Regions from separate parts of the Tsukamurella sp. II2bb genome, predicted to be linked through region 1. Evidence: predicted binding sites of a transcription regulator. Region 1 holds the regulator's gene; the other holds the start of a gene.
What was found. Region 1 encodes LexA, which represses DNA repair genes until DNA is damaged. Its sites were predicted from a motif close to CGAACANNTGTTCG; they were not measured.
Positions count from the first base shown of each region.

Region 1 (14,261 bases):
AAGATCCCGCACGCCGCGATCACCACCGACATCATCGTCGGCTTCCCGGGCGAGACCGAGGAGGACTTCCAGGCCACCCTCGACGTGGTCGAGAAGGCGCGGTTCTCCAGCGCCTTCACCTTCCAGTACTCGATCCGGCCCGGCACGCCCGCGGCGGACCTGCCGGAGCAGCTGCCGAAGAAGGTCGTGCAGGAGCGGTACGACCGGCTCATCGCCCTGCAGGAGCGGATCACGCTCGAGGAGAACCAGAAGCAGGTCGGGCGCACCGTCGAACTGCTCGTCGCGCTCGGCGAGGGCCGCAAGGACGCCGAGACCAAGCGCATGTCGGGCCGCGCGCGCGACGGCCGGCTCGTGCACTTCGCCGGCGGCGATGGCATCCGGCCCGGCGACGTCGTCGAGGTGGAGATCACCGGCGCCGCGCCGCACCATCTCGTCGCCGACGGTGGCGTCCTCCGCCACCGCAGGACTCGCGCGGGCGACAACGTCGAGGCGTCGATCACGCCGGTCACGGCTCCCGTCGGGGTGGGCCTGGGCCTGCCGCCCGTGGGGCGCCCGGAGGCGGCCTCCGCACCCGCGCCGACGGGGTGCTCGACCTGCTGACCGGACCTACGACGACCTGTAGGAGACAACCCCGCCCGCGGGGTGGACAATGGAGGCCATGAACGCCGACAGCGAGAACCCCCGGAGCGCCGAAGATCTGGAGAGCCTGCGCACGCAGGTCGAGTCGGTCGAGCGCAAGCTCGCCGGAGAGTTCCAGGTCGGCCCGCGCATCCTGGTGGCGGCGATCGCGGTGGTCGCGGTCATCGGCTCGCTCGCCCTCCCGCACACGGGCTCGGTCACCGGCATCGAGATCGTCACCGGCGATCCGCGCATCAACGGCAGCTCACTGGTCATCGTCTCGAAGATCTTCGTCTGGCTCGAGGTGTTGTTCGGCGTCCTCGCCTCCGGTGCGGCGCTGCTGACCCGCCGCTGGGCCCTGTCCGTGATCGCGGGCGCGGGCTGCGGTGTCGCCTTCGTCTTCGGGCTGCTGTCGGTGTGGTCGCGGCAGACGACCGGCCTGCACGGCGAGCCGCCCACGGGTGCCGGGGTCGGCCTCTACCTGGGCTGGCTCGCGATGATCGTGCTGGCGGTCGTGTGGATCAAGACGATCTGGGCGCGCACGCCCTTCCAACTCGCCGCCGAGCAGGACCGCCGCGACGCGGCCTCGCAGTGGGACGATTTCGCGCGGTCCCACCGGATCGGCAACCAGCCGCAGCGCCCGCACCGCCCCACCGACGAGTAGGTCGACGCGGCTACCGGTGCTCGATCGCGCCCTCGGCCGCGTCCGCCCACTCGCGCCACTGCTGCGCCTGCTCGCGCAGCCGCACGGCGTCCTTGGTCTTGCCCGCGGCCTCGGCCTTCTCGGCCTGCTCCTCGAACTGCGCGACGCGGTCGCGGAACTGCGCGGCGCGCGCGGCGGCCTCCGGGTCGGTGCGGCGCCACTGGGTCTCGTCCGCGGCCTTGACCTTCTTCTCCAGCGCGCGGATCCCGGCCTCCAGTGAGCCCATCTGCTCGCGCGGGACCTTGCCGATCGCCTCCCACTTGTCCTGCAGCTCCCGCAGCGCCGTCTTCTGCGCCGCGAGGCTCTGCGCGGAGTCGATGCGCGGGGTGTACTCGTCGAGCAGCGCCTGCTTGGCCCTGCCGTTCTCGGCGAACTCGGCGTCCCGCTCGCCGGCCGCCGCGTTGCGGGCGGCGAAGAACTCGTCCTGGATGCCCTTGAACCGGGCCCACAGCGCGTCATCGGTGTCGCGCGGGGCGCGGCCGGCGGCCTTCCACTTCGCGAGCAGATCCCGGAACTTCGCCGAGGTCTCGCCCCATGAGGTGTCGTCCTTGAGCTTCTCCGCCTCGGCGATCAGCTCCTCCTTGCGCGCCTTCGCGCCGGCGCGCTCGCGGTCGAGTTCGGCGAAGTGCGCGCCGCGGCGCTTGTTGAAGGCATCGCGGGCCTTGGAGTAGCGCTTCCACAGCGCATCGTCGGTCTTGCGGTCGACGCCCTTGATCGTCTTCCACTCGTCGAGCAGCGCGCGCATCCGGTCACCCGCGGTCTTCCACTGGGTCGCCTCTGCCGCGATCTGCTCGGCCTCCGCGGCGAGCGCCTCCTTGCGGGCGATGCCCTCCGAGCGGCTGCGCTCGCGGTCCGCCTGCGCCGTCACGATGGCGGTGTCCGCGCCGGTCAGCAGCGCACCGACACGCGCGGCGAGGGCGTCGAGGTCGCCCACGACCGCCGCGGTGGGCAGCGCGTCCGCGATCTGCTGGGCCGCCGTCCGGACCTTCTTCGGGTCGCTGGTGCCGCTCGCCAGGCGCTCCTCGAGCACCTCGACCTCGGTGGCGAGCTCGTCGTACTTGCGGCCGTAGTGCGCGAGGCCCTCGGCGCCCTCACCGGCCTGCCACGAGCCGACGGCGCGCTCGCCGCCGGAGGTGATGACGTAGACGGTGCCGTCGTCGTCGACCCGGCCGTGCTTGGTCGGATCGGAGGCGGGCCGGGCTCGGGGCGGGGTGTGGGCCGCCGCGGCGGGAGTCTGCGGCCGCGGCACACCGGGCCGGGGGCCGGGATGCGGCTTGGGGCCGGGCCGCGCGCCCGGGACGGGCTTCGGTGCGGCGCCCTCGATCGGCGTGCTCTCGGCGATCGGGTCGTTCTCGGCCACTTCGGTCTCCCCTTCGTCTGCGCCGCGCGTCACGGCTGCCGGTCGTCACGGACCCGCGCAACGGCACGGACCCGGATCCATTCAAGCACTCCGCGGGCTCCCTGGCGCGATCGATTAGCGTTCTTCTCGTGCACCCGTCTCCGTCCGACCACCGGCCCGTCGCCGTGATCCCCGGCGCCCCGCTGCTCGTTCCCGAGCTGGTGGGCGCCCCGGGCGACCCCGACGCCGACCGCGTCCGGGAAGCGGTGCTCGCCGCGGGCACCTGGCTCGGGGCGCGGGCGCGCACCTGGCGTGTCGTCGCGCCCGTCCCGCTGACCAGGCCCGACGGTGCCGCCGCCGGCACCTTCGCCGGTTTCGGAGCGGACGTGATCGTGACGACGGGGCCGGGAGCACCGTCGAACGACCTGCCGCCCAGCGCCGCCTGGCCGGTCCCGCTGCTGGTCGCAGCCTGGGTGCGAGGCGCCGCTGCGCCGTCGGTCCGCCTCGTCGACGGTGACGACGAGGCCGAGGGGCTGCTTTTCGTTCTCGACGGCCCGAACACCCTTACCGCCCGCGCGCCCGGCGGACACCGGCCCGAGGACGTCGCCGTCTTCGACGCCCAGGTCGCCGCCGTCTCCGCGGGCGGTCCGGCGGACGGGCTCGACGACGCCTGGCGCGCGGCCGCCGCGGCCTGCGCGGGCGGCCCCGTCGACGTGCTGTACCGCGACGCCCCGTTCGGCGTCGGGTACCTCGTGGCGACCGCGGGAGCGCCGTGACCGTCCGTCCCATCGCCGTCGTCGGGCCCACCGCGACCGGTAAGTCCGACCTCGCGCTCGATCTCGCCGAGCGGCTCGGTGGCGAGATCGTCAACATCGACGCGATGCAGATGTACCGCGGCATGGACATCGGCACCGCGAAGCTCCCGGTCGCCGAGCGCCGCGGCATCCCGCACCACCAGCTCGACGTCCTCGAGGTCACCGAGACCGCCACCGTCGCCGCCTACCAGGAGCGGGCCCGCGCCGATGTCGAGTCGTTGCTCGCCGCCGGGCGGACCCCGGTCATCGTCGGCGGCTCGATGATGTACTTCCAGGCCCTGCTCGACGAGTGGCGCTTCCCCGCGACCGATCCCGACGTGCGCGCCCGGTTCGAGGAGCGACTCGCCGAGATCGGCCCGCTCGCCCTGCACCGCGAGCTCGCCGCCCTCGACCCCGCGGCCGGCGCGAAGATCCTGACCACCGACGGCCGGCGCATCGTCCGGGCGCTCGAGGTCGTGACGATCACCGGCGAGCCCTTCGCCGCGTCGGCGCCCGGCATCGGCCCGGCGCGCTGGGACACCGCGATCGTCGCCGTCGACCGCGAGACCGCGGAGCTCGACGCCCGGATCGCGCTGCGTACGCGCCTGATGTTCGACTCCGGCCTCGCCGACGAGGTCCGCGCCCTCGAGGCGCGCGGCCTCCGCGAGGGCGTGACCGCCTCGCGCGCGATCGGGTACGCGCAGGTCCTCGCGGCCTTCGACGGGGAGTACGACCTCGAGCAGGCCCGGGAGCTGACCTTCATCGGCACGCGCCGGTACGTCCGGCGGCAGCGCTCCTGGTTCCGGCGCGACCCGCGCGTCGTCTGGCTCGACGGTGCCGCCCCCGGTCTCGTCGGCGCGGCGCTCGCCGCGCACGCCGCCCCGGCGTGGCGCCCGTAGACTGGCCGGTATGAAGGCTCAGGTGACGGCGGTGGACTTCCTCAAGGGCCACGGTACGGAGAACGACTTCGTGATCCTGCCGGATCCGGGCGTCGACCTCGACCTCACGCCGGAGCTGGTGGCCGCGCTGTGCGATCGTCGTGCCGGGATCGGTGCCGACGGGGTGCTCCGCGTCGCTCGCGCGGGGGATCTGCTCGACGCGGGCGTCCTCGACGCGCTGCCCGACGGCGTGCGCCGCGAGGACTGGTTCATGGACTACCGCAACTCGGACGGGTCGATCGCCGAGATGTGCGGTAACGGTGTTCGCGTCTTCGCGCACTTCCTGGCCGCGTCCGCGCTGGTCGCGGGCGAGGAGTTCACGGTCGGCTCCCGCGCCGGCGCCAAGCCCGTCCGGGTGCACCACGCCGATCCCGAGACCGCCGAGGTCTCCGTGTCCATGGGCGTCCCGCGGGTCTTCGGCACCTCGTCCGCGGGCGTCGACGGGCGCGATCTCGCCGGCATCGCGGTCGACGTCGGCAATCCGCACATCGCGTGCGTCGTGCCGGGCCTTACCGCGCAGGATCTCGCCGCGCTCGACGTGGCGAGCGCACCGACCTTCGACCGCGGGCTCTTCCCGCACGGCACGAACGTCGAGGTCCTGACCCCGCTCGTCGACGGTGCGGTGCACATGCGCGTGCACGAGCGCGGCTCCGGCGAGACGCGGTCCTGCGGGACCGGCACCGTCGCCGCCGCGGTCGCCGCGCTGCGCTCCGCCGGCCTGGAGACCGGCACGGTCGACGTGCACGTGCCGGGCGGGGTGGTCACCGTCACCGTCGGCGCCGACGGTGCCGTGCTCCGCGGCCCCAGCCGCATCGTCGCCTCCGGCACCGCGCGCCTCTCCGCGCTCTGAGCGGTTTCGCCACGAGAAAACTCGCGTGACCCGCAGCGCCGCGACGTGCGAGAATGGGTCGCATATGACACAGACAGATACCTGGGAACCGACGGATCCGCATCAGCCGAACGCACCGGGCCCGCTCGCTCCGCTCCCGGCGCCCACCATCGGTGAACTCCAGCTCCAGGAGCGCTCCTCGCTCCGCCGCGTCGTCGGCCTCTCCACCGAACTCGAGGACGTCACCGAGGTCGAGTACCGCCAGCTGCGGCTCGAACAGGTCGTGCTGGTCGGGGTGTGGACCACCGGCTCCGCCGCGCAGGCCGACGCCTCGCTCGCCGAGCTCAAGGCCCTGGCCGAGACGGCCGGTTCGGCGGTGCTCGACGGCGTGATCCAGCGTCGCGACCGGCCGGATCCCGCCACCTACATCGGCTCGGGCAAGGCGCACGAGCTGCGGGAGATCGTCCTGGCGACCGGCGCCGACACCGTGATCTGCGACGGTGAGCTCACCCCCGCCCAGCTGAACGCGCTGGAGAAGGTGGTGAAGGTCAAGGTGATCGACCGCACCGCCCTCATCCTCGACATCTTCGCGCAGCACGCCACCTCCCGCGAGGGCAAGGCGCAGGTCAGCCTCGCGCAGATGGAGTACATGCTGCCCCGGCTGCGCGGCTGGGGCGAGGCCCTCTCGCGGCAGGCCGGCGGTCGCGCCGGCAGCAACGGCGGCGTGGGCCTGCGCGGCCCCGGTGAGACGAAGATCGAGACCGACCGCCGGCGGATCCGTGAGCGGATGGCGAAACTGCGCCGCGAGATCAAGGGCATGAAGCAGGCCCGCGACACCAAGCGCGGCGCGCGCCGCCGATCCGGCGTGCCCGCGGTGGCCATCGCCGGGTACACGAACGCGGGGAAGTCGAGCCTGCTCAACGCGCTCACCGACGCCGGTGTGCTGGTGCAGAACGCGCTCTTCGCCACGCTCGATCCGACCACCCGGCAGGGCACCCTGACCGACGGTCGCGACGTGGTTCTCACCGACACCGTCGGTTTCGTGCGGCACCTGCCCACCCAGCTCGTCGAGGCCTTCCGGTCGACGCTGGAGGAGGTCGTCGACGCGGATCTCCTGCTGCACGTCGTGGACGGCAGCGACGTGATGCCGCAGCGCCAGATCGACGCGGTGCGCGAGGTGCTCCGCGAGGTCGCGGGGGAGCGGGAGGCGTCCCTGCCGCGGGAGCTGCTGGTGGTCAACAAGATCGACGCCGCCGACCCGGTGGTCCTCGCCCAGCTGCGGGTCGCGCTGCCGGAGGCGGTCTTCGTCTCGGCGCACTCCGGCGAGGGCGTCGACGAGCTGCTCGAGCGGATGACGCAGCTGATCACCGTCGGAGACCTCGAGGTCACGGCGCTCCTGCCGTACGACCGAGGCGACCTGGTCGCCCGGATCCACGCCGAGGGCACGATCCTGGACGCCGACCACGTGGCCGAGGGGACGAGGATCACCGCGCGCGTGCCGGGGGCGCTGGCGGGGCTGCTGGCGCAGTACGGGGTCTAGGAGCGCACAATCGTCGCATGAGTGCACCGGTGACCACGCCCCTCCTGTCCGTGGTGGCGCGCGCGGCGCTCGCGCTGCTCCTCGGGCTCGTCGTGGGCGGCCTCGTCGGCGCGTTCGTGGACGGCACCCTCGGCGTCCTCGTCGGGATCGGCGCTGCTGCGGCGGCCTTCGTCGCGATGGGATGGGCGATCCTGTGGCCCCTCGATGCCGCGTCGACCCGGGCCACGGTGCAGCGGGAGAACTTCCGCCCGCGCGTCGCGGAGGTCGTGGTCGCGGTGATCGCGCTGAGCGGCCTGGTCGCGATCGTGGCGCTGCTCATCACGGGCAAGTCGGGGCATCGGGACGCCGGCGCGGCGGCCGCGCTGTTCGCGGCGTTCGCGGTGTGGGCCGCCCTGCACCTGACCTATTCGACGCAGTACGCGGCCCAGTACTACGGCGACCCCGGTGACGAGGCGGGCGGGATCGACTGGAACGGTCCGGCGGCACCCACGTACCGGGACTTCTTCTACTTCAGCTACAACCTGGGGATGACCTACCAGGTGTCGGACACCTCGGTCTCCTCGCCGGCGATCCGCAGCGTGGTACTGCGGCACTGCCTGCTCTCGTACGTCTTCGGGACGCTCATTCTCGCGACCGCGATCAACCTGGTCGTGGGCATCGTCTCCGGTTAGCCCGAGCCGGTCGCGCCGTCGAGGAGCAGTTCCACGAGCGCGGCGGCCTTGTCGGGCTGGGGCGGGGTGCCGATGATCATGTCGGACCACAGGAAGGACTCGGCGAGCCGCACGATCGCGTACGCGAGGTCCGCACGCGTGACGCCGTGGGCACCGTCGGGCGGGGGAACGGCGAGGTCACCGAGCCAGCCCTGCACCCACGTGACGAGCCGGGCCTGGACGACGCTGCCGCCGGACTGCAGCACTCGCATGGCGAACTCCGGTTCGTCGGCGGCGAACGCGGCGAGCGGCGGATACTCCCGGACCTCGTGCGCCAGGCGGGTGAAGGACCGCAGGAAGGCGGCGCGATCGCGACTCGGCTCGTCGGCCTCGACCCGGGTGATCGCCTGCGCGATGCCGAGCCAGATGGCCTCTCCGACCACCTGTTCCCGCCCGTCGAACCACCGGTAGAGCGTGGCCCTGCCGACGCCGCTCGCCTTCGCCAGCTGTCCCAGATCGATCCGCCGCCCCGCGCGGAACCAGTGCGCGGCGCGGCGGATCACCTCGATCTGCTTGTCGCCGTGCTCCGGATGAGACATACTCGTATTTTGTCTCGCCAGTGCGAGGGTGTCAACGAGCGGAGGACCCGGATGGACGTGACGTTCACAGCGGCGGAGGAGGCGTTCCGCGAGGAGGTGCGGCAGTTCCTGGACACGCACCTCACCGACGATCTGCGCGCCGCCGGCGACCTCGCCACCAGTGTCTACTCCGAGCACGAGGCGAGCCTGGCCTGGCAGGCGATCCTGCACGAGCGCGGCTGGGCGGCGCCCGCGTGGCCCGTGGAATGGGGCGGCTGCGACTGGACAGTCGCGCAGCACTACATCTTCGCTCGGGAGTCCGTGCTGGCCGGCGCACCGTTCCTCTCGCCGATGGGGATCCGGATGGTGGCGCACGCGATCATCCGGTTCGGGACGGAGGAGCAGAAGCGGTTCTTCCTGCCCGGCATCCTCGACGCCTCGGTCTTCTTCTGTCAGGGCTACTCCGAGCCCGAGTCGGGATCGGACCTGGCGTCGCTGTCGATGCGTGCCGAGTCCGACGGGGACGATCTGGTCCTGACCGGTTCGAAGATCTGGACCACCCACGCGCGGGAGGCGAACTGGATGTTCGCCCTGGTCCGCACGTCGAAGCAGGAGCGCAAGCAGCAGGGCATCACCTTCCTGCTGGTGGACATGACGGCGCCCGGCATCGAGATCCAGCCGCTGGTCATGGCCTCCGGCGAGGAGGTGCAGAACGTCGTCTTCTTCGACCACGTGCGGGTGCCGAAGGCCAACGTGCTCGGCAGGATCGACGACGGCTGGACCGTCGCGAAGTACCTCCTCGAGTTCGAGCGCGGCGGCGGCGCATCGGCGCCGTGGCTGCAGGTGTCGCTCGACCGTCTCGCCGAACGGGCGGCGACGGTGCCGGGCCGGGCGGGCCGCCCCCTGTCCGAGGACGACGACTTCCGGCTGCGGCTGGCCGAGCTGCAGGCGCGCGTGGACGTGCTGGAGATCCTCGAGCACCGCTCGCTCGCCGTGCTCGCCGCCGGGGGCAATCCCGGGCCGGCGGCATCGATGCTCAAGATCCTGGGAACCGAACTGAGCCAGGCGGTCACGGAGTTCATCCACCTCAGCGCGGGCCCGCGCGGCCGGGTCTACCAGCCGCACGTCACCCGCCCGGGCGGACCCGTGGTCGACTACCTCCCGCCGGCCGACGGCGCGCACAGCGGTGACCCGTGGCAGGCCGTGGCGCCGCTGCGCTATTTCAACGATCGTGCGGGCTCGATCTACGCGGGCTCCAACGAGATCCAACGGAACATCCTGGCGAAAGCGGTATTGGGGCTGTAGATGGACTTCACACTCACCGACGAACAGACGATGCTGCGCGACGCCGTGCGGTCCTACCTCGCCGGACGCTATCCGCTGGCGCCGTCGCGGAGCGCCGCGCGCTCGGCGGAGCGCTGGCAGCCGTCCGTCTGGGAGGCCTTCGCCTCCGAGCTGGGCATTCTCGCCGCGCTGGTGCCCGAATCACTGGGCGGGCTGGGCGGCGGGCCCGAGGAGATGATGGTGATCGCCGAGGCGCTCGGCGGAGCGCTCGTGGTCGAGCCGTACATCGGCACCGCCGTCGTGGGTGCCGCCCTGCTCCGCGAATCGGGCGGCCCGGTCGCCGACGGGCTGCTGGCGTCCATCGCCGAGGGCGGCGCGCGGATCGCCTTCGCCCTGACCGAACCCGAGTCGGGACGCGAGAGCTGGGACGTCCGGATGCGGGCGCTATCCGACGGTGACGGCTACCTCCTGTCCGGGGCGAAGATCGTGGTCGCCGACCTGCCCCTGGCGACGCACCTGATCGTGGCCGCACGCACCGGCGGCGACCGACTCGATCGCGACGGCCTCTCACTCTTCCTCATCGAGTTCGACCCGCAGTCCCCGCCCGCCGGGATGAGCGCGCACTACTTCCGCACGATCGACGATCACCACACCGGCGACCTGGTGCTGCGCGACGTCCGGGTGCCGGCCGCCGCGCTGCTCGGCGCCGAGGGCGGAGCGTGGGAGGTGATCGAACGCGCCCTCGACGACGGTGCCGCCGCCGTGTGCAGCGAGGCGGTCGGGATCATGCGGCGTGTGGTAGCTGAGACCGTCGAGTACGCCAAACAACGCCGGCAGTTCGGTGTGCCGATCGGTTCGTTCCAGGCGCTGCAGCACCGCATGGTGGACATGTCGCTCGAACTCGAACAGGCCGTGGCGGCGACCTATCTCGCGATCCTCCACCTGGACGCCGATCCGCAGGTACGGCGGAGGGCCGTCTCCGCGGCGAAGATCACGATCGCGCGGGCGGCGCGATTCGTGGGCCAGAACGCCGTGCAACTGCACGGTGGTATGGGCATGACGGAGGAACTCGCGATCGGTCACTGCTTCAAGCGGCTCACCGCGATCGAGACCGAGTTCGGTTCCGCGACGGACCACCTGCGCAGATACGCGGACGTCAGATCCGGCGCATGACCGTCACGACCTTGCCGAGGATCACCGCGTCGTTGCCGTGGATCGGGTCGAACGCCGGGTTGTGCGGCATCAGCCAGATGTCGCGCCCGGTGCGGCGGAAGGTCTTGACCGTGGCCTCGCCGTCGAGCATCGCGGCAACGATGTCGCCGTTCTCCGCCACGGACTGCTGCCGTACGACCACCCAGTCACCGTCACAGATCGCGGCATCGGTCATCGACTCGCCCACCACCTTGAGCAGGAAGAGCGAGCCCTCGCCCACGAGCTCGCGGGGGAGGGGGAAGATCTCCTCGACCGCCTCCTCGGCGAGGATCGGCCCGCCGGCGGCGATCCGCCCGAGGACCGGGACGAAGGCGGGTTCCGGCATCCGGTCCTCGTCCTCCATGACCTTCTGAATGACCTGAGCGGTGCGCTCCTCGGCGCCCTGGACGTTCACGGCGCGGGGGCGGTTCGGGTCGCGGTGCAGAAAGCCGAGGCGCTCCAGCGTGCGGAGCTGATGGGCGACCGACGACGTGGACGTGAGCCCCACCTCGTCACCGATCTCGCGGATGCTGGGCGGGTACCCGCGCTCGCGCACGGAACGGCGGATCACTTCGAGGACCTGCTTCTGGCGGCGGGTGAGGTGATCCTCGGAGACGTTGCCCTGCGCATCGCGGAAGCGCTTGTCCCGGTGCTGAACCTGTCGTTCTTCTGTCATGTGTCGCTCCTCACGCCCGTTCTGTTCCGCCTCCACTCTAGTCCAGCTCGGACGTGCTGACAAACATCTGTTCGAGAAATTTCTCCGCGTGTCTTCCGCTCGCCACGGGGGTGTGGTAGAAATCGAACAGAAGTTCTCTCGAACACCTGCACGCACTCCGGTGTGACTGGTGGGGCTGGATGGAAAAACTTGTCAGTCCCCTCCGATAGACCTGTGGTGAGCGAGAAGGAACCGCTACCGATGTCAGGAGAGACCATGACCGCGATCATCGATCGAGACGTCATCACCGCAGCACAGAACGATGGCGCCCCGGCGCCGGCACTCGTGCGGCACGGCTCCGCCGCTGCTGATCGTCGCGGCGCCACCCGTGCTCGCGGGGTCTCGCCCCGGCTCGCGCGCAGCCGTTCGTCGGAGTCCTCGGCCCTTTCGATCACCCCGTCGAACGGGAGTGCCGAGGGGCTTGTTCGAACGGTGCCGGCGGCCGTCCGGGTGACGGGCGCGCGCGGATCCGCTCGGCGCACCGTCGAACGTCCGGGCGTGCGTTCGGCGGCTCGGCGCGCACCGCTCGGCGCCTCGCGGGTCGGGGGCTGCGCCCGCCGCACCCCGGGTCCGTCGATCGCCGCGTGCGTGCTGTTCGCCGCCGGGGTCTTCGCCGCGCTGCTGGTGCTCTTCGGCGGGGCTCCGCAGGCGGAGCCGGCACCGGCGGGCGCCGCGCAGCCCGCGCTGACGTCGGTCGTCACGGTGCGCTCCGGCCAGAGCCTCGAGCAGATCGCCCGCGAGATCGCCCCCGGGCGGGCGCCCGCCGCGGTGATCGCCGAGATCAGCGAGATCAACGGCCTGCAGGACGGCCGTGTCCACCCGGGCCAGACCCTGGTCACGCCGCGGTACTGACCGATCATCAGCGAAGGAGATGCGACGATGACCACCCTCATCTCGATAGTGGATTCCCGGCAGCGCGGGCGCTCGGCCCACCTCGGCAACGTGCTGCCGTTCCCGTCCCGCGTATCCTCAAGGGCGAGATCGCGGGGCGCGGCGGTGGCAGGGGCCACCGTGCTGCAGCTGCCCCGCCGGACGTCCGAGCGCAGCCGCGCGGGAGGTGGACCCATGTACTGCCCGTTCTGCAAGAACGAGGACACGCGTGTGGTCGATTCACGTGTCTTCGACGACGGCCAGGGCATCCGCCGGCGCCGCTCCTGCAATGCGTGCGGTCGCCGCTTCACCACCGTCGAGAGCGCCGTCATGGCCGTCGTCAAGCGCAACGGCGTCACCGAGCCCTTCAGCCGGGAGAAGGTGGTCAAGGGCGTGCGCCGCGCGTGCCAGGGTCGCGATGTGGCCGAGGACGATCTGCACAAGCTCGCGCAGCAGGTCGAGGAGGCCATCCGGGCCACCGGCGTGGCCGAGGTCCCGGCCAACGAGGTCGGTCTCGCGATCCTCGGCCCGCTCCGGGATCTCGACGAGGTCGCCTACCTGCGCTTCGCCTCGGTGTACCAGGGCTTCTCGTCCATCGAGGACTTCGAGGCCGCGATCCGCGATCTGCGTGCCCGCGCCGCCGCGGCGGACCCCACCGACGCGGCGTAGCTGGCACTGTTCCTCGGCCGAGGGCCCTCAGCCGAGGGCGGCGATCGCGCCCAGCACCTTCTTCTCGGAGACGGAGCCGACCGTCCCCAGTGACTGCGCGAACAGGCTCACGCGGAGTTCCTCGATGAGCCAGTGCACCTGCTCCAGCGCGGCGTCCCGGCGGTGTTCGGGGAGGGTGTCCAGCTTCGAGGTGAGGGCGGCGTAGACCCGGTCGAGCGTCGCCATCCCGCGATCGTCCCGGTCGATCGAGCCGGGCAGCGCCGCCCACCGTGCCGCCGCTGCGGCGGCGTACCTCGGGAGGTGCTGCAGATGCACGCCGGGCGTCGCGGCGACGAAACCCGGGAACAGGAGGGCGTCCAGCTGCTCCGCGATGTCCTCCGCCGCGTCTCGCATCGCAGGCGGCGCCGAGGCGATCGCGCCGCGGACCTCCGTCACGGTGGCCACGGCGGTCGCCACGTGCGCGAAGTCCTGCTGCAGCTCGGCGCCGAGCCCCGCCCGCACCGTCGCGGCGAGGGCGGCGAACTCGTCCGGAGTCCACGCCAGGCCCGCGCGGGCGCGCAGATCGGTGATCGCGCGGCGCCGGCAGTCGGCCAGGAGGTCCATCGGCGTCGCGTAGGGGCTCTGCGAGAGCGCGAGCCGCTCCCGCTGTCCGACGGACTGGAGGACCGATTTGTGCGCCGCCGGAAGGACGTTCGCCAGCAGCACGTCCAACGCGGCGCCCATGAGCGCCCGCTGCTCCGCCTCGGCGGCCACCACCTTCACGCCGGCCCGGTCACCGTCGGGATAGAGCGTGCCGAATCCGGTGACCCGGCTGCCCCGCACCTCGGTGTCGACGGTGCGCGGCACATCGCCGAGTGTCTCCGCCGTCCACTGCTTCGCCGGCGCCCGTTCGTAGGCGCCGGCCCGCGAGGAGAGGTCCCGCTGCACGGCCGCGCCGAGCTTGCGCTTGAGCGCGTCCAGGTCCTTGCCGGAGCCGAGGACCCGCCCGTCGTCGCCGATCACCGTGAATGTCACGCGCAGGTGATCCGGGACGGCGGCGGGGGAGAAGTCGCCCCCACGGATCACCGTGCCGGACAGCTGCGTGAGCTCGCGCGCCAATCCCTCGGTGAGCGGCTCGGCGCGAGGCGTCAGCCGCGCGAGCGCGGCCGCGGCGAAGTCCGGCGCGGGCACGACCTCGCGGCGCAGCTGCTTGGGCAGCGACTTGATGAGCGCGACCGCCAGTTCCTCCCGCATGGCGGGGACGAGCCACTCGAAGCCGTCCGCGCGCACCGTCGCGAGGTCCTTCACCGGGATCCGCGCGGTCACGCCGTCGTCCGCCGCGCCCGGCTCGAACCGGTACTTCAGCGGCATCTCGATGCGGCCCTGCAACCACGTCGTCGGATAGGCCTCGGCCGTCACCTCGGCGGCACCGTCGGAGAGTAGATCGTCCTCGGTGAAGTCGAGGAGGGCGGGATCGGTGCGCGAGGCCTTTTTCCACCAGGAGTCGAAGTGCCGCGCCGAGACGATGCCCTCCGGCACCCGGCGGTCGTAGAAGTCGAACAGG
Region 1 is NZ_JBYPZI010000008.1:144,229-158,489, forward strand. It holds gene miaB (tRNA (N6-isopentenyl adenosine(37)-C2)-methylthiotransferase MiaB) at 1-600, shown strand, start outside; gene AC21LY_RS17995 (Rv2732c family membrane protein) at 659-1,282, shown strand; gene AC21LY_RS18000 (DUF349 domain-containing protein) at 1,293-2,681, opposite strand; gene AC21LY_RS18005 (class III extradiol ring-cleavage dioxygenase family protein) at 2,810-3,436, shown strand; gene miaA (tRNA (adenosine(37)-N6)-dimethylallyltransferase MiaA) at 3,433-4,353, shown strand; gene dapF (diaminopimelate epimerase) at 4,385-5,242, shown strand; gene hflX (GTPase HflX) at 5,307-6,761, shown strand; gene AC21LY_RS18025 (DUF1345 domain-containing protein) at 6,779-7,432, shown strand; gene AC21LY_RS18030 (TetR/AcrR family transcriptional regulator) at 7,429-8,010, opposite strand; gene AC21LY_RS18035 (acyl-CoA dehydrogenase family protein) at 8,062-9,294, shown strand; gene AC21LY_RS18040 (acyl-CoA dehydrogenase family protein) at 9,295-10,446, shown strand; gene lexA (transcriptional repressor LexA) at 10,430-11,140, opposite strand; gene AC21LY_RS18050 (LysM peptidoglycan-binding domain-containing protein) at 11,396-12,031, shown strand; gene nrdR (transcriptional regulator NrdR) at 12,245-12,718, shown strand; gene hrpA (ATP-dependent RNA helicase HrpA) at 12,746-14,261, opposite strand, start outside.

Region 2 (14,261 bases), on a different contig from region 1:
CGCCGCCGCCGTCTCGCCGCTGATCTGGGCGCGGCTGCGCCGATATCGCTCCGCCGAGACACTGCTGGTTCTCGCGCTGGTGCTGCAGGTGGTCTCGGCGGTGCTGCCCGCCCTGGTGCGCGGACCGGCCGCCGCGGCGGTCTCGGCCGTGTTGTTCGGCGGCACCTTCATCGGCGCGGTGATGCTGTCGATGGAGGCCGGCGCGCGGATCGGGATCCCGCGGTCCGCGGCGGTGCTGACCGCGGGGTACGGCATCGGGCAGATCGCGGGGCCGCTGGTGGTCGCGCCGATGCTCGGCAGTGACTCGGCCGGCTACGACGCGGCCTTCCTCACCGCCGGCGGTGTGCTGGTGGTCTCCGCCGTGCTGGCCGCCGTCGCGCGCTGGACGAGTACGCCGCGCGGCAGGACGGCGTGAATCCACGTTCACGGTCCACGTGGCGGTCGGACGATGCGCGCTGTGCGCGGTTGCCGCGCGACGGTGATCCCCTCGGGCCGGGCGGCTGTCGGCGGGCCAGTCGACGGCGCCTGCGGTGCCGAAGATGGCGAGGCCGTTCGCGCCGGCTGCTGTGGCGCAGTCAACTAAGTCAACCGTACGTGCCGCACCCTGCGTAGGGCACCGGGTCAACCGGTCAGCGGCGCTGGAAGAGCGTGCGCTGCGGGTAGCGGTCGCCGACGGCGGAGAGTGCGGTGAGCTCGTCGAGCTGGGCGTCGGTGAGTTCCACGGCTGCGGCGCCGAGGTTGTCGGCGAGGTGCGTGCGCCGGGTGGTGCCGGGGATCGGCACGACGTCCTCGCCCTGCGCCAGCACCCAGGCGAGCGCGACCTGCGCTGCGGTCACCGGTGCACCGTCGTGCCCCGCGCCCGCCGCGGTGAGCTCCGCGGCGACGGCATCGATCCGGTCGACGAGCCGCAGGTTCGCCTCGAGGTTCTCGCCCTGCCACCGGGGGATGGAGTGCCGGAAGTCGTCACCCTGCAGGGCCTTGACCACCTCCGCGCGGTCCGCGGTGAGCAGGCCCCGGCCGAGCGGACTGAACGGCACCAGGCCCGCGCCCACCTCGCGGGCGGCCTGCAGCGGACCGTTCTCGACGTCCCGGGTGAAGATCGAGTACTCGGACTGCAGGGCGGCGATCGGGTGGACGGCGGCGGCCTTGCGGATGTCGTCGGCGCTCGCCTCGGACAGCCCCAATGCGCGGACCTTCCCCGCCGAGACCTGCTCGGCCATCGCGCCCACGGTCTCCTCGACGGGGACCTGCGGGTCCACGCGGTGCAGGTAGTAGAGGTCGATCACGTCGACGCCGAGCCGGCGCAGAGAGCCGTCGACGCACTCGGCCACGCGCTCCGGGCGGCCGTCGAGGCCGATGGGCTTGGCGTTGTCGTCGTTGACGAAGCCGAACTTGGTGGCCAGCACGATCTCGTCGCGGTGCTGCTCGACGAACGGCGCGAGGAACTCCTCGTTGGCGCCGTTGCCGTACATGTCGGCGGTGTCGAAGAAGGTCACGCCGGCGGCGAGGGCGGCCTCGAGGGTGGCGCGGGCCTCCTCGGGGTCGGCGGTGCCGTAGGCGTGGCTCATGCCCATGCAGCCGAGTCCGAGGGTCGAGACCTGCAGGTCGCCGAGGGTGCGGGTGGGAAGCATGTCAGTCCTCCTGGGAGTGATGGGGTTCGACGGTGTCGGTCGGCTCGTCGGCGCAGTCGCCGAGCGCGCCGCCGTAGGTGGCGATCTTGTAGTCGATGACTGCGAGCGAGTACTTGAGTTCCTCGATGTGCGCGGCGGTGCGGGCACGGTGCGCCTGGAGCAGGGCGAGGCGGGCGGGCACCGTCGGCGGGCCACCGTCGACGAGCTGGATGTACTCCGTGATGTCCGCGATCGGCATGCCCGACAGGCGAAGCCGCGTCAGGAAGATGACGCGCGCGATCGCCTGCGGACCGTAGCGCCGGTGTCCGGCACCGTCGCGGTCGACGGTGACCAGCCCGATCCGTTCGTAGTACCGCAGCGTGTGCCCCGAGACGCCGACCAACTCCGCCAGTTCGGCGACGGTGAGCGGCCCCTGCTGTGCCGGCCCGGCGAGGATCTCGGCGGTGTTCGGCAGCGGCCCGCGGGTGCGGACGGCGGCGGCGAGTTCGTCTTCGGTGTGTGCGACCACGTGGGCAACGCTAGGCCTTCGAGCGCACTCGAAGTCAAGGACGTTCTCCCGGGGAAGATCGGGTCCGCTCCGGCTGCGGCGGCGTCCACGGCCGGACGAATCCCAGGTCGCCCATGCCCTCCGCGGCGGCGACGAGCTCGTACCCGGTGGCACCGTCGATCTGCTCGCGCAGGATGTCCGCGTGTCCGGCGTGGCGGGCGACCTCTTCGATGATGTGCAGCAGGATCCAGCGCACCGTCCACCCCGCGAAGCCCTCGGGAAACCACGGAGCCGGGCGCGCGGGCGCGACGACGTCGAGGTCCGCCTGATCTGCGACGGCCAGTGCGCGCGCGGCGGCGGCGTCGTAAGCGATGAGCAGCGAGGCGAGGCTCTCGCCTTCGGTGAGCCGGAAGTCCTCGCGCTCGGCCATGCCGTCGACGCGCGGATCCTCGAACAGTGCCGGCGCGGCCTGCGCGCGGGCCGACCAGGCGTCGACCGTGAGCGTGACGTGCTTGAGCAGCCCGCCCACGGTGAGTGCGCTACGGGTGGGGGACAGGCGGATCTGCTCATCGGTCAGGCCGAAGGCGGTGTGCCGCAGACCATTGAGCTGCTGGCTGAGGAATCCGCGTAGGCCTACGCGTTCGGAATCGGCGGGCGGCGCCATGAGTGGCATGAGGGCTCCTTGTCGTCCGTGATCGTGGTTGTCCGTGGTCGGGTGACGGGCTCGTCGGGTCTGAGGACAGTCAACCTCGAGCCACTGACAGGTTTTTACGGAACATCGAACATGTCGTCGGAGAAATACCTTGTCAAGACCTATTCTCGTTCGAATAATATCGGTAGAATACGAAGGTATGAGCAGTTCGGATGACGCCTTCACCCTGGGCCGGCGGGTGGTGACCCCGCTGCCTGCGGTGTTCGACGATGCGGTGTCCGAACTGACCGTGGGGGGTGCGCTCTCCCGCCTGCGGGTGCTCACCATCGAACAGAACCGCCTCGAAGCCGAACGCTCCGCCGTCCTGACCCGGCTGTATGAACTCCGCGATGATGCGCGGCGGGTGCGGGAGGAGTCCTCGCGGCGGTTCGTCGATGAGTGGGATGAGTTGGTCGCGGAGGTCGGTGCCGTGCTCGGGGTCGGTCGGATGGCGGCGGGGTCGGCGGTGCATCGGGGGTTGGATCTGCGGGAACGCTGCCCACGCCTGTTCGCTCTGTTCGCCACCGGGGCGGTGGGGTTGCCGGTGGTCCGGGAAGTGCTGCGGGCTTCTGCTGCGGTGCTGGATGAGGATCTTGCTCGGGAATTCGATGAGCAGGTCACCGCCTGGCTCACCAATCGGACAGGTCAATCCGTGACGGTCGGCGCGGTCGCCGACGCCGCGAAAACGATCCTGACTCGCATCGACCCCGCCGCGGCGCGGGAAACCCCACCGGTGGCGCCGCGGGAACGGCTGGAGTTCCACGCCCGCACCGACGGCCTCGTCGATCTGGAGGCGGTGATGCCGAAGGATCAGGCATTGCGCCTGTCGGCGCAGATCAACCCCGTCGCGCGGTCCGTGTGCCGGGATGATGGCCGGACGCTGGGGCAGCGGCAGGTCGCTGCCCTGGTGGCACTCGCCGAAGGCTACGAGAGTCTGGGCTGCCTGTGTGGGAAGGACTCCTGCGAGCTGCGCGAGCCGAAGCCCAGGGGCGGCGCGGTGTCGCAGGAGATTCAGGCGTTGGCGGTGATCGTGCTCAACGAGTCCGACCTCGCCGACATCCACCCCGGTGGCGCGACCGCTACGGCCGAGACCGACACCGCCCCACCGGATCCGAACCTGTTCACCGAGAACGCATTCGAATTCGACAGCCCCGGCGATGCCGCCGACTGCGCTGACGCGTCAGACACCTCTACTGACGTGGACGAAGTCGATGAGGTGGCCGTTGGCGACGCTGATGTGGACGGTTCGCTCGGCGGCACTGCTTCCGGCTCGGCTGCGAGTAGCGCAGACGTCGACGCCTCGGACGTCGATGACGACGGCGCCGCTGCTCCCGACGTTCCGGGCGCTGATGCTGGCGCCGCCGACCCGGACGACCCGTGTGATGCGAATGATGCTGATGACACCGATCGTGCGGGCGGTGAGCCCCCTGGACGACCTGGCCGTAGCTCGGGGGCGGTGATCCTGACCGGGGAGTCGGGGATCACGGGACCCGTCACCGTCGAGCAGGCGGGGGAGTTGATCGCCGCCGCGCGGACGCAGTGGCGGGTCCTCGGGCGTCGGGACCCCGCGACCGGGGAGATCCATGTCCGCGGTGCGGGTGGGTATCGGCCGACCTGGTATCAGCTGTTGGTGATGCGTCTGACATACCCCACCTGCGTCTTCCCCGGCTGCAGTGTGCCGTCGGATCGGTGCCAGGCCGATCACGTCGACGAGTACGACCGCGACGACCCCACGGTGGGTGGGGCGACCACCGTCGCCGGCAGCACCGGGCCGGGAAATCTGGTGCCGCTGTGCGGGTTTCATCACCGCATCAAGACCGAGACCGGGTGGCTCTCCGATGTCCTGGCCGACGGGACCGTCGAATGGCGCCACCCCGCCGGCGGGGTCTACACCGTTCCACCTGGTATGGCCCGTGAGCTCCTCCCCGGTCTCAAACAGATCATCTGGGACGCCCCTGCCCCCACACCCACCACACCGAAGAGTCCCGACGGACTCCAGACGGCGGCGAAACGAAAAGCGAAAGCCCGCCGCGCCCTGCGCGCCAAGAACCGGCTCCTGCGGCAGCAGCGCCGCGAACGCCGAGCTGCCGAAGCCCACGCACGGCAGCGGGCGGAGGAACGCGCCGCAGCCGAAGCCGCCGGCCAGACCTACGACGAGACCGCCCCGCTCAAACCTCCACCGTTCTGAGGAACAGAGATGCTGAGGAGCGGACGATGAAACGTCAGTGCGACCGTGCGGTCCAACGACCGTCCCGCCGGGAGATCGTGATCGGGTGGTCGAAGGCGTGGCTGATCGTGTCGGTGGTCAGCACCTCGTCGACCGGGCCGGCCGCGGTGATCCGGCCGTCGCGGATCAGGACGGCGTGGGTCGTGGTCGTCGGGATCTCCTCGAGGTGGTGCGTCACCAGGATCGAGGCGAGTTCGGGGTGGGCGCGCCGGGCACCGTCGACGGCGGTCAGGAGGATCTCGCGGGCGGCGAGGTCGAGGCCCGTGGCCGGTTCGTCGAGGAGGAGCAGCGCCGGCGCGGCCATGAGCGCGCGGGCGATCAGGGCGCGTCCGCGCTCGCCCTGCGAGAGCGTCGGCCATACGGACTCCGCGTGCCGCGCCATGCCGAGGGCGGCCACGAGTTCGTCGGCGCGCTCCCGCTGCTCGGGGGTGGGGGGACCAGCGCGGCGGGAATTCCGGTGTGTTGGTCAGGCCGGTCAGCACCACGTCGCGCACCGTCAGCGGCGCGTCCAGGCGGTGTCGCGGGTTCACGTGCCCGATGTGGGTGCGCAGCTCGCGCATGTCGACTCGGCCGAGGCGGTTACCGAGCACCTCGACGGTGCCGCGGGTCGGGTGGGTGACCGCGCCGCACAGCCCGAGCAGCGTCGACTTGCCGGCCCCGTTCGCACCCAACAGGACCCAGTGCTCGCCCCGGCGTACGGTGAGGGAGACGTCGTCGAGGAGGGCGCGACCGTTGCGGACCAGATCCACGTGGTCGATGCGCAAGACGTGCGGGGCGTTCGTCTCGGTCATTGCCTACCTCCTCAATTGATTGGATGATTGTATGACTGCGCACCGGTGGGATCCATCCCAGTACCTCCGCTACGGCGACGAGCGCACGCGTCCCTTTCTCGACCTGCTCGCGCGGGTTCCCGGTGACGCGCGCACCGTCGTCGACCTCGGGTGCGGGCCGGGCAACGACGTCGGGCCGCTGCGGGCCCGCTGGCCCGAGGCCACGATCCGCGGCGTCGACTCCAGCGAGGAGATGATCCGGCGCGCCCGCGCCGATGTCAGCGACCCGCGCGCGAGCTTCGAGACCGGGGACGCCGCCGCGTGGCGCCCGGCCGGCGAGCGACCCGACGTCATCGTCTCGAACGCCATGTACCAGTGGATCGATCGGCACATCGACCTGCTGCCCGCCGCCGCCGACGGGGCCGCCCGCGCCTTCGCCTTCCAGGTGCCGGGCAACCAGGACGCCCCCTCGCACGCCCTCCTCGCCGAGACGGCGAAGGCGTTCGGGATCACCGACTTCCGCCGCGTCGACGTTCGCGACCCCGCCGAGTACCTCGCGGCCCTACAGCGCCCGGGGTGGAGCGTGGACGTCTGGGAGACCACGTACCTGCACGTCCTGCAGGGCCCCGACGCGGTCTTCGAGTGGATCTCCGGCACCGGGGCGCGCCCGGTTCTCGCGCAGCTCGACGGTGCCGAGCGCGATGCCTTCGTCACTCGGTACAAGGCGGCGTTGAACGCCGCCTACCCGCCGCGGGACTTCGGGACGGTGCTGCCCTTCCGCCGCATCTTCTGCGTCGCGTCGCGCGACTGAGGCGAACCCGGGCGAGCGGCTCAGGTCGGAGGTGCCGCCCGGTCCAGCGCGTAGTCGCGGAAGGCGCGAACGGCCCGGGGGAGCGCCGTATCGGTGCGCCACAACAGGCCGACCTCGCGGGTGGGCGCGGGACCGGACATGGGGACGAGCACCAGGCCGGGCGGCCACAGCGGGTCCTCTTCGACCGGCAACAGGGCCACGCCGAGACCGGCCGCGACCAAACCGGCGACGGTGAACGCCTCGGACGACTCGAAGGCGATCCGAGGTCGGAAACCCGCGGCGGCGCAGCGCTCCTCGAGAATGCGCCGCAGGCCGAACTCGGGGTGCATCGTGATGAAGTCCGCGTCGGCGGCCTCGGAGAGGTGCACCGACGGCCGGTCCGCGAGGGGGTGCCCGGCGGGGACCGCGAGCGCGAGGCGCTGCACCGAGAGCAACCCGAAGGCGACCGCGCTGGTGGTCGGCCGGGGCGAGACGATCGCGAGGTCGGCCTCGTCGGCGAGCACGCGCTCGGTCACCGTCCCGGCGGCGAACTGCGAGAGCTCGAAGCCGACGCGCGGCTCCCGCCGCCGGAACCCCGAGACGAGTCGCGGGACCAGGACCACGCCGAAGGAGTGCAGGAAGGACAGCCGGATCGTGCCCTGGGACGGGCTCCGCTGGTCCGCGATCTGCGCCCGCGCGGCCTCCAGCTCCGCGTGCGCGCGCCGGGCGTGATCGAGGTAGATCTCGCCGCTCGCGTTGAGGACGAGGCGTCCGTGCCGCCGGTCGAACAGCGGCGCCCCGATGCCTGCCTCCAGTCGTGCGAGCGTCCGCGAGAGGGTGGGCTGCGTGATCCGCAGGGCGGCCGCCGCATCGGTCATGTGCGCCGTCTCGGCCAGTGTGATGAACCGCACAAGGTCGTCCGAGGTGCTCGGCGTGGGTCTACCACCTGCGGTCATGCGTACTTTCTATCAGGCATGAAAGATCCATGCATTTCACACATCGGCGGATCGGGAGCAGGGTCGTCTGGCATGACCGCCACCGTCGACCGCATCGGGAACGCACCGCTTCGGGCCGGGACTCCCGCGTACCGTCGCACCACCCTGGCGCTCTTCGTGGCGGGCCTGACCACCTTCGGCTCGATGTACTCGACTCAGGCCGTGCTCCCCGAGCTGACCCGGGTCTTCGGCGCCGCGCCGGCCGTCTCGGCCCTCGCGGTCTCGGTCACCACGGGTGTTCTCGCGCTGGCGATCATCCCCGTCAGCGCACTCTCCGAGCGCTTCGGCCGCACGCGCGTGATGACGGTGTCCGCCGTCGCGGCGGTCCTGCTGGGCCTGCTGATCCCGCTGTCGCCGACCCTGCCGATGCTGCTGGTTCTCCGTGCGCTGCAGGGGATCGCGCTGGCCGGAGTCCCCGCGGTGGCGATGGCCTACCTCGCGGAGGAGGTCGACGGGCGCGACCTGGGCGGGGCCATGGGGCGGTACGTCGCGGGCACCACCATCGGCGGTCTGCTCGGGCGCGTCGTGACGGCAGTCGGGCTGGACCTGGTGCCATGGCGCGGCGCCATGGAGCTCTTCGCGGTCGCGGCGGCCGCGCTCACGGTGGTGATGATCCGGACCCTTCCCGCCTCCAGGTTCCACGAGCCCGCCCCGGTCTCCGTCGGGACGACGGTGCGGGGCATGCTCGGTCACCTCCGCCGGCCCGCGCTCGCGACGCTCTTCGTACTCGCCTTCCTCCTGATGGGCGGCTTCGTCAGCGTCTACAACTTCCTCGGATTCCGGCTGCTCGCCGAGCCCTTCGCCTTCGCCCCGGGCGTGGTGGGGCTCGTCTTCCTCATCTACCTCGCGGGCACCGTCTCGTCCGGCGCAGCGGGCCGCCTGGCCGACCGGATCGGGCGGCGCCGGGTGCTCCTGGCCGCCATCGCCACGATGGGCGCTGGCCTGGTCCTCACGCTGCCGGATTCGACGGTGGCCGTGCTCGCCGGGATGGTGGTCTTCACCGCCGGCTTCTTCGCGGCGCACAGCGTGGCCAGCGGCTGGGTCGGCGTGCTCGCCGTCGAGCACCGCGCCGAGGCCTCGTCGGGCTACCTCTTCTGCTATTACGCCGGATCGTCCCTCGTGGGTGCGGCGGCGGGGCTCGCCTTCGCCGCGGCCGGCTGGCCGGGGATCGCGGCCGCGGTCGGCGTGGCTGTCGCGGCGGCGTTCGTCCTGGTCGTCGCCGGGCTCCCCGGTTCGGCCAGCGCGCGAGCGAGGTGCTGAGTAGCGTCGACGCCATGCGCATCGGAGTTCAGCTTCAGCCCCAGCACTTCACCGAGTACCAGCAGCTGCGCGACGCGGTCGCCAAGCTCGAAGACCTCGGTGTCGACGTGGTCTACAACTGGGACCACTTCTTCCCCCTCTCCGGCGATCCCGACGGCACCCACCTCGAGTGCTGGACGATGCTCGCCGCCTGGGCCGAGCAGACCTCCCGCATCGAGATCGGTGCGCTGGTCACCTGCAACAGCTACCGCAACCCCGACCTGCTCGCCGATATGGCGCGCACCGTCGACCACATCTCCAACGGTCGCCTGATCCTGGGCATCGGTTCCGGCTGGTTCCAGCGCGACTACGACGAGTACGGCTACGACTTCGGCACCGCGGGTAGTCGTCTCGACGACCTCGGCGCGGCACTGCCGCGGATCACGGAGCGCTGGGCCAAGCTCAATCCCGCCCCCACGCGCGACATCCCGATCCTCATCGGCGGTGGCGGGGAGAAGAAGACGCTGCCGCTGGTCGCGCAGTACGCCTCGATATGGCACTACTTCGTGGACCTCGAGACCTACCGGCACAAGTCCGGCGTGCTGGCGCGGGCGTGCGAGCGGATCGGCCGGGATCCGAAGGAGATCGCGCACAACGTCGCCATCCCGCGCGGAATCGGGGTCGACGGTGCCCTCGCCTTCGCCGACCAGCTGGTCGCCGAGGGGGCCACGGAGTTCACCGCCGAGCTCGCGGCACCGGCCTTCGACTACACCGTCATCGAGGCCCTCCTGCGCTGGCGCGACGGGCGGTAGGGACCTCCCGGTCCGGTCGGGACCTGTACAGGGACGATCGTCCCTGGTGGGCACCGTCGCGTCGGGATGAGAGTGGGACTGCGGGACCGTCCTGCACCCCGACCCGAGGAGTCCGCCATGGAGCAGTTCACCGCCGGAACCACCGTCCTCGACCGCGAGCAGGCGGTCGAACTGCTACGGCGCAGGGACGTCGGACGCATCGTGATCGCCCTCGGGGGAGAGGCCGAGATCTTCCCCGTGAACTACGTGCTCACCGACAGCGGAGACGTCCTGTTCCGGACGGGCCCAGGGAGCAAGCTCGCGTCCGCCGTCGTCGCGCGCGAGGTGCTCTTCGAAGTGGACGAGATGAGCGGCGACCAGGCGTGGAGTGTCATCGTCCGCGGGCCGGCGCGGGTGCGCACGGACTCGTCCGCGCTCTCGGTGGTGGACGCGCTGTCCCTGCGCCCCTTCATCGACGACGGCAAGTTCGAGGTCGTGGAGGTCCGTGCCGAGCGGGTCAGCGCCCGCGGCTTCGGCCGCACGGAGCCCTGGTTCTGACCCGCCGGGACATCGGCCGGGCGGTTTGATGAGCGGCATGCGCCGCCCCGGGCTCGCCCACTAAGCTCACCGGCATGACCTACGGCACACTGATCCTGCTCCGTCACGGCGAGAGCGAGTGGAACGCGTCCAACCAGTTCACCGGCTGGGTCGACGTGGCGCTCACCGAGAAGGGCCGCGGGGAGGCGGAGCGCGGCGGCGAGCTGCTCAAGGAGGCGGGCCTGCTGCCGGACGTCGTCTACACCTCGTTGCTGCGTCGCGCGATCACCACCGCGAACCTCGCGCTGGACGCCGCCGACCGGCACTGGATCCCCGTGGTCCGCGACTGGCGCCTCAACGAGCGGCACTACGGCGCGCTGCAGGGCCTGAACAAGGCGGAGACCAAGGAGAAGTACGGCGACGAGCAGTTCATGCTGTGGCGCCGCAGCTACGACACGCCGCCGCCCGCGATCGACCCGGCGAACGAGTACAGCCAGACCGACGACCCGCGCTACGCGCTGCTGCCGCAGGTCCCGCTCACCGAGTGTCTGCTCGACGTGGTCAAGCGCTTCGTCCCCTACTACCAGGCCGTCATCGAGCCGCAGGTCGCGCAGGGGAGGACGGTGCTCGTGGCCGCGCACGGCAACTCGCTGCGCGCCCTGGTCAAGCACCTGGACGGGATCTCCGACGCCGACATCGCGGCGCTCAACATCCCCACCGGCATCCCGCTGACCTACTCCTTCAACGAGGACGGCACCGTCGCCAACCCGGGCGGCACCTACCTCGACCCCGAGGCCGCCGCCGCGGGGGCCGCCGCGGTCGCCAACCAGGGCGCCAAGTAGTCCTCGATCTTTCGACGGGGCGGTACCGATACGAATCGGTACCGCCCCTTAAGTTTCTCCTCAGGCACCCGCGCCGCGCAGGCGATAGTTTGGATCACATGGCTGACGTGACTGTGACCCACTCCCCGGAACAGGAGCGCTACGTGCTCACCGTCGACGGAGATCAGGCCGGCTACCTCGACTACGTGGACGAGGTGGACGTCCGGGTGCTCACCCACACCGTCGTCGATGCGGAGTACGGCGGTAAGGGCTACGCCGCCGCGCTCACGCGCGCCGCTCTCGACGATGTCCAGCAGACCGGCAAGAAGGCCCGCGCGGTATGCACCTACGTCGCGAACTACGTCGCGAAGCACCCCGAGTACGCCGCCGTTGTCGAGGACGCCGCCGAGCGGTAACCCGGTGTTCACCGGTCGTTCTCAATGTGAAGTACCACCGGAGAACCTGGGTACACTGACCGCGTGACTGTGGCCCTCTGTGTGGTGTCCGCCCTGGTGGGCGCCCTCATCGGTTGGCTCGCCCGGCGCGTGAAGCAACGGGTCGCGACGGCCGCACCCGTCGGTCCGCGGCGGATGACGGTGGCGGAACTGCAGCGCGCGGTGATCCGCGACTCGCCCACCGGTCTGGTGGTCGTCGACCGCTTCCGCGACGTGATCGCCTGCAACGCCCGCGCCGAGGAGTTCTCCCTCGTCCGCGAGCAGCTCCTCGACGACCGCGTCTGGCGGGCCGCCTCCCGTGTCCTCGAGACCGGCGTGCCGAGCACCGTCGAACTGACCGTGGCGCGCCGCTCCGACCGGGCGAGCATCGCGCTGCGCTGCCGGGTTGACCTCATCGAGGGACTGCAGCCCGACGAGCAGTACGCGGTGGTCTACGCGGACGACGACACGGAGAACCAGCGGATGGAGGCGACTCGCCGCGATTTCGTGGCGAACGTCTCGCACGAGCTCAAGACCCCGGTCGGCGCGATCGGCCTGCTCGCCGAGGCACTGCTCGAATCCGACGACGACCCGGAGGCGGTGCGGCACTTCGGCTCGCGCGTGCTCTCCGAATCCACCCGGATGGGCAACATGGTCAACGAGCTGATCGCGCTCTCCCGCCTGCAGGGCGCCGAGAAGCTGCCCGACCTCGGCAGCGTCGAGGTCGACGACGTGGTCGGCGAAGCGGTTGCGCGGGCGCAGGTCTCGGCCGAGGCGAACAACATTTCGCTCATCGTCGACGATCCCTCCGGCCTCGAGGTCCGCGGCGACGACACCCTGCTGCTCACCGCGCTGTCGAATCTCATCTCCAACGCGATCGCCTACTCGCCGCAGAACACCCAGGTCTCGATCAGCCGCCGCAAGCGGGTGATCGACGGGGTGGCGTCGATCGAGATCGCGGTCACCGACCGGGGCATCGGCATCGCCCCCGAAGACCAGGAGCGCGTCTTCGAGCGCTTCTTCCGCGTCGACAAGGCGCGGTCCCGGATGACAGGCGGCACCGGACTCGGTCTCGCCATCGTCAAACACGTCGCCGCGAACCACGGCGGCACCATTAGGCTCTGGAGCAAGCCGGGCATGGGATCGACCTTCACGCTGGTACTGCCGGCGCCGGTCGAGTCGGGCGCGGAACCTGCAGAGCGCGATGACCACAGTGAGGATGTACTGCGGTGACACACGTACTGATCGTCGAGGACGAGGAGTCGCTGGCCGACCCTCTCGCGTTCCTGCTCCGCAAGGAGGGCTTCGAGACCACCGTCGTGGGCGACGGGGCCGAGGCGCTGCGGCACTTCGAATCCGCCGGCGCCGACATCGTCCTCCTCGACCTGATGCTGCCCGGGATGAGCGGCACCGAGGTGTGCAAGCAACTGCGCGCCCGCTCGTCCGTGCCCGTGATCATGGTGACCGCGCGCGACAGCGAGATCGACAAGGTGGTCGGGCTCGAGCTCGGCGCCGACGACTACGTCACCAAGCCCTACTCCGCGCGCGAGCTCATCGCCCGGATCCGCGCCGTCCTCCGCCGCGGTGTCGACACCGCCGCCGCGGACGGCCTCGACGACGGCGTGCTCGAGGGCGGTCCGGTCCGGATGGACGTGGAGCGGCACGTGGTCACCGTCGGGGGAGAGGCGGTGACCCTGCCGCTCAAGGAGTTCGACCTGCTCGAGTACCTGCTGCGCAACAGCGGACGGGTGCTCACCCGCGGGCAGCTCATCGACCGCGTCTGGGGCGCCGACTACGTGGGCGACACCAAGACCCTCGACGTCCACGTCAAGCGCCTGCGCGGCAAGATCGAGGCGGACCCGGCCAATCCGAAGCACCTGGTCACCGTCCGCGGCCTGGGCTACAAGCTCGAGCCCTAAGACTTCACTCCGCCCGCCGCGCTCCGCGTCGGCGCCTCCCATTACTGGTAAGACCACTTGACCACCGGACCTGATGCGGCTACGGTTCCGGCATGGAACTGAACCCGGTGACGAAGCGGTCCGCCGCCGACGAGGTGCACGACCAGCTGCTGAATCAGCTGGTCAGCGGTGCCGCGCCGGTGGGCTCGCGGCTCCCCAGCGAACGCCGGCTCGCCGAGGTGCTCGGCGTCTCGCGGCCCGTCATTCGGGAGGCGATCGCCCGGCTCGCCGCGTCGGGCCACGTCGAGGTCCGGCAGGGCGACGGTGCCATCGTCAACGACATCACCCGGACGGGCGGGCTCGACCTGCTGCCGCGCCTGCTCGTCGCCGCGCCCGACGGTGCCGTCATCGATCCGTCCGTGGTGCGCAGCGTGCTCGAGGTGCGCGAACACCTCGGGCCGTGGATCGCCGAGCAGGCGGCCGCGCGCTCGGCCGAGGCGCTCACCGGCCCGCTCGCCGCGGCGCTCGCCGCGATCGAGGGCGCTGGATCGGGCGCGGAGCAGCAGGCCGCCGCCCTCGCCTACTGGGAGCACCTCGTCCGGGGCGCCGATTCGATCGCGATGACGCTGATCTTCAACGGCATGCGGCGCGTCTACGAGCCGATGCTCGGCATCGTCGCGGACGCCGTCGCCGCGGCCGAACCCGCCGACCGCTACCGCGCGCTCACCGCGGCCGTGCTCGGCGGCGATGCCACCGCCGCCCGCGCCGCCGCGACGGCCGTGCTCGGCGGCGCCACCGGCGTCCTCGGCGGACTCCTCGACCAGATGGAGCGGCCGTGACCACCATCGACCGCGCGGCCCGGCGCCGCGTCACCCTCGCGGCGGCGGGCCGGGAGTTCCTCCGGCACCCGACGCCGTGGATGATCCTGGCCTTCCTCGTCGGCACCCTCG
Region 2 is NZ_JBYPZI010000012.1:32,440-46,700, forward strand. It holds gene AC21LY_RS21795 (YbfB/YjiJ family MFS transporter) at 1-415, shown strand, start outside; gene AC21LY_RS21800 (aldo/keto reductase) at 630-1,631, opposite strand; gene AC21LY_RS21805 (MerR family transcriptional regulator) at 1,633-2,139, opposite strand; gene AC21LY_RS21810 (DinB family protein) at 2,174-2,791, opposite strand; gene AC21LY_RS21815 (HNH endonuclease signature motif containing protein) at 3,009-4,997, shown strand; partial or broken gene AC21LY_RS21820 (ABC transporter ATP-binding protein) at 5,032-5,827, opposite strand; gene AC21LY_RS21825 (methyltransferase domain-containing protein) at 5,859-6,617, shown strand; gene AC21LY_RS21830 (LysR family transcriptional regulator) at 6,638-7,552, opposite strand; gene AC21LY_RS21835 (MFS transporter) at 7,625-8,851, shown strand; gene AC21LY_RS21840 (LLM class F420-dependent oxidoreductase) at 8,866-9,642, shown strand; gene AC21LY_RS21845 (pyridoxamine 5'-phosphate oxidase family protein) at 9,760-10,179, shown strand; gene AC21LY_RS21850 (phosphoglyceromutase) at 10,254-11,000, shown strand; gene AC21LY_RS21855 (GNAT family N-acetyltransferase) at 11,099-11,395, shown strand; gene AC21LY_RS21860 (sensor histidine kinase) at 11,459-12,646, shown strand; gene AC21LY_RS21865 (response regulator) at 12,643-13,332, shown strand; gene AC21LY_RS21870 (FadR/GntR family transcriptional regulator) at 13,425-14,150, shown strand; gene AC21LY_RS21875 (sterol desaturase family protein) at 14,156-14,261, shown strand, end outside.
Region 2: a site for LexA is predicted at 2,898-2,911, ahead of AC21LY_RS21815 (HNH endonuclease signature motif containing protein). Genes of this name have one in related genera too.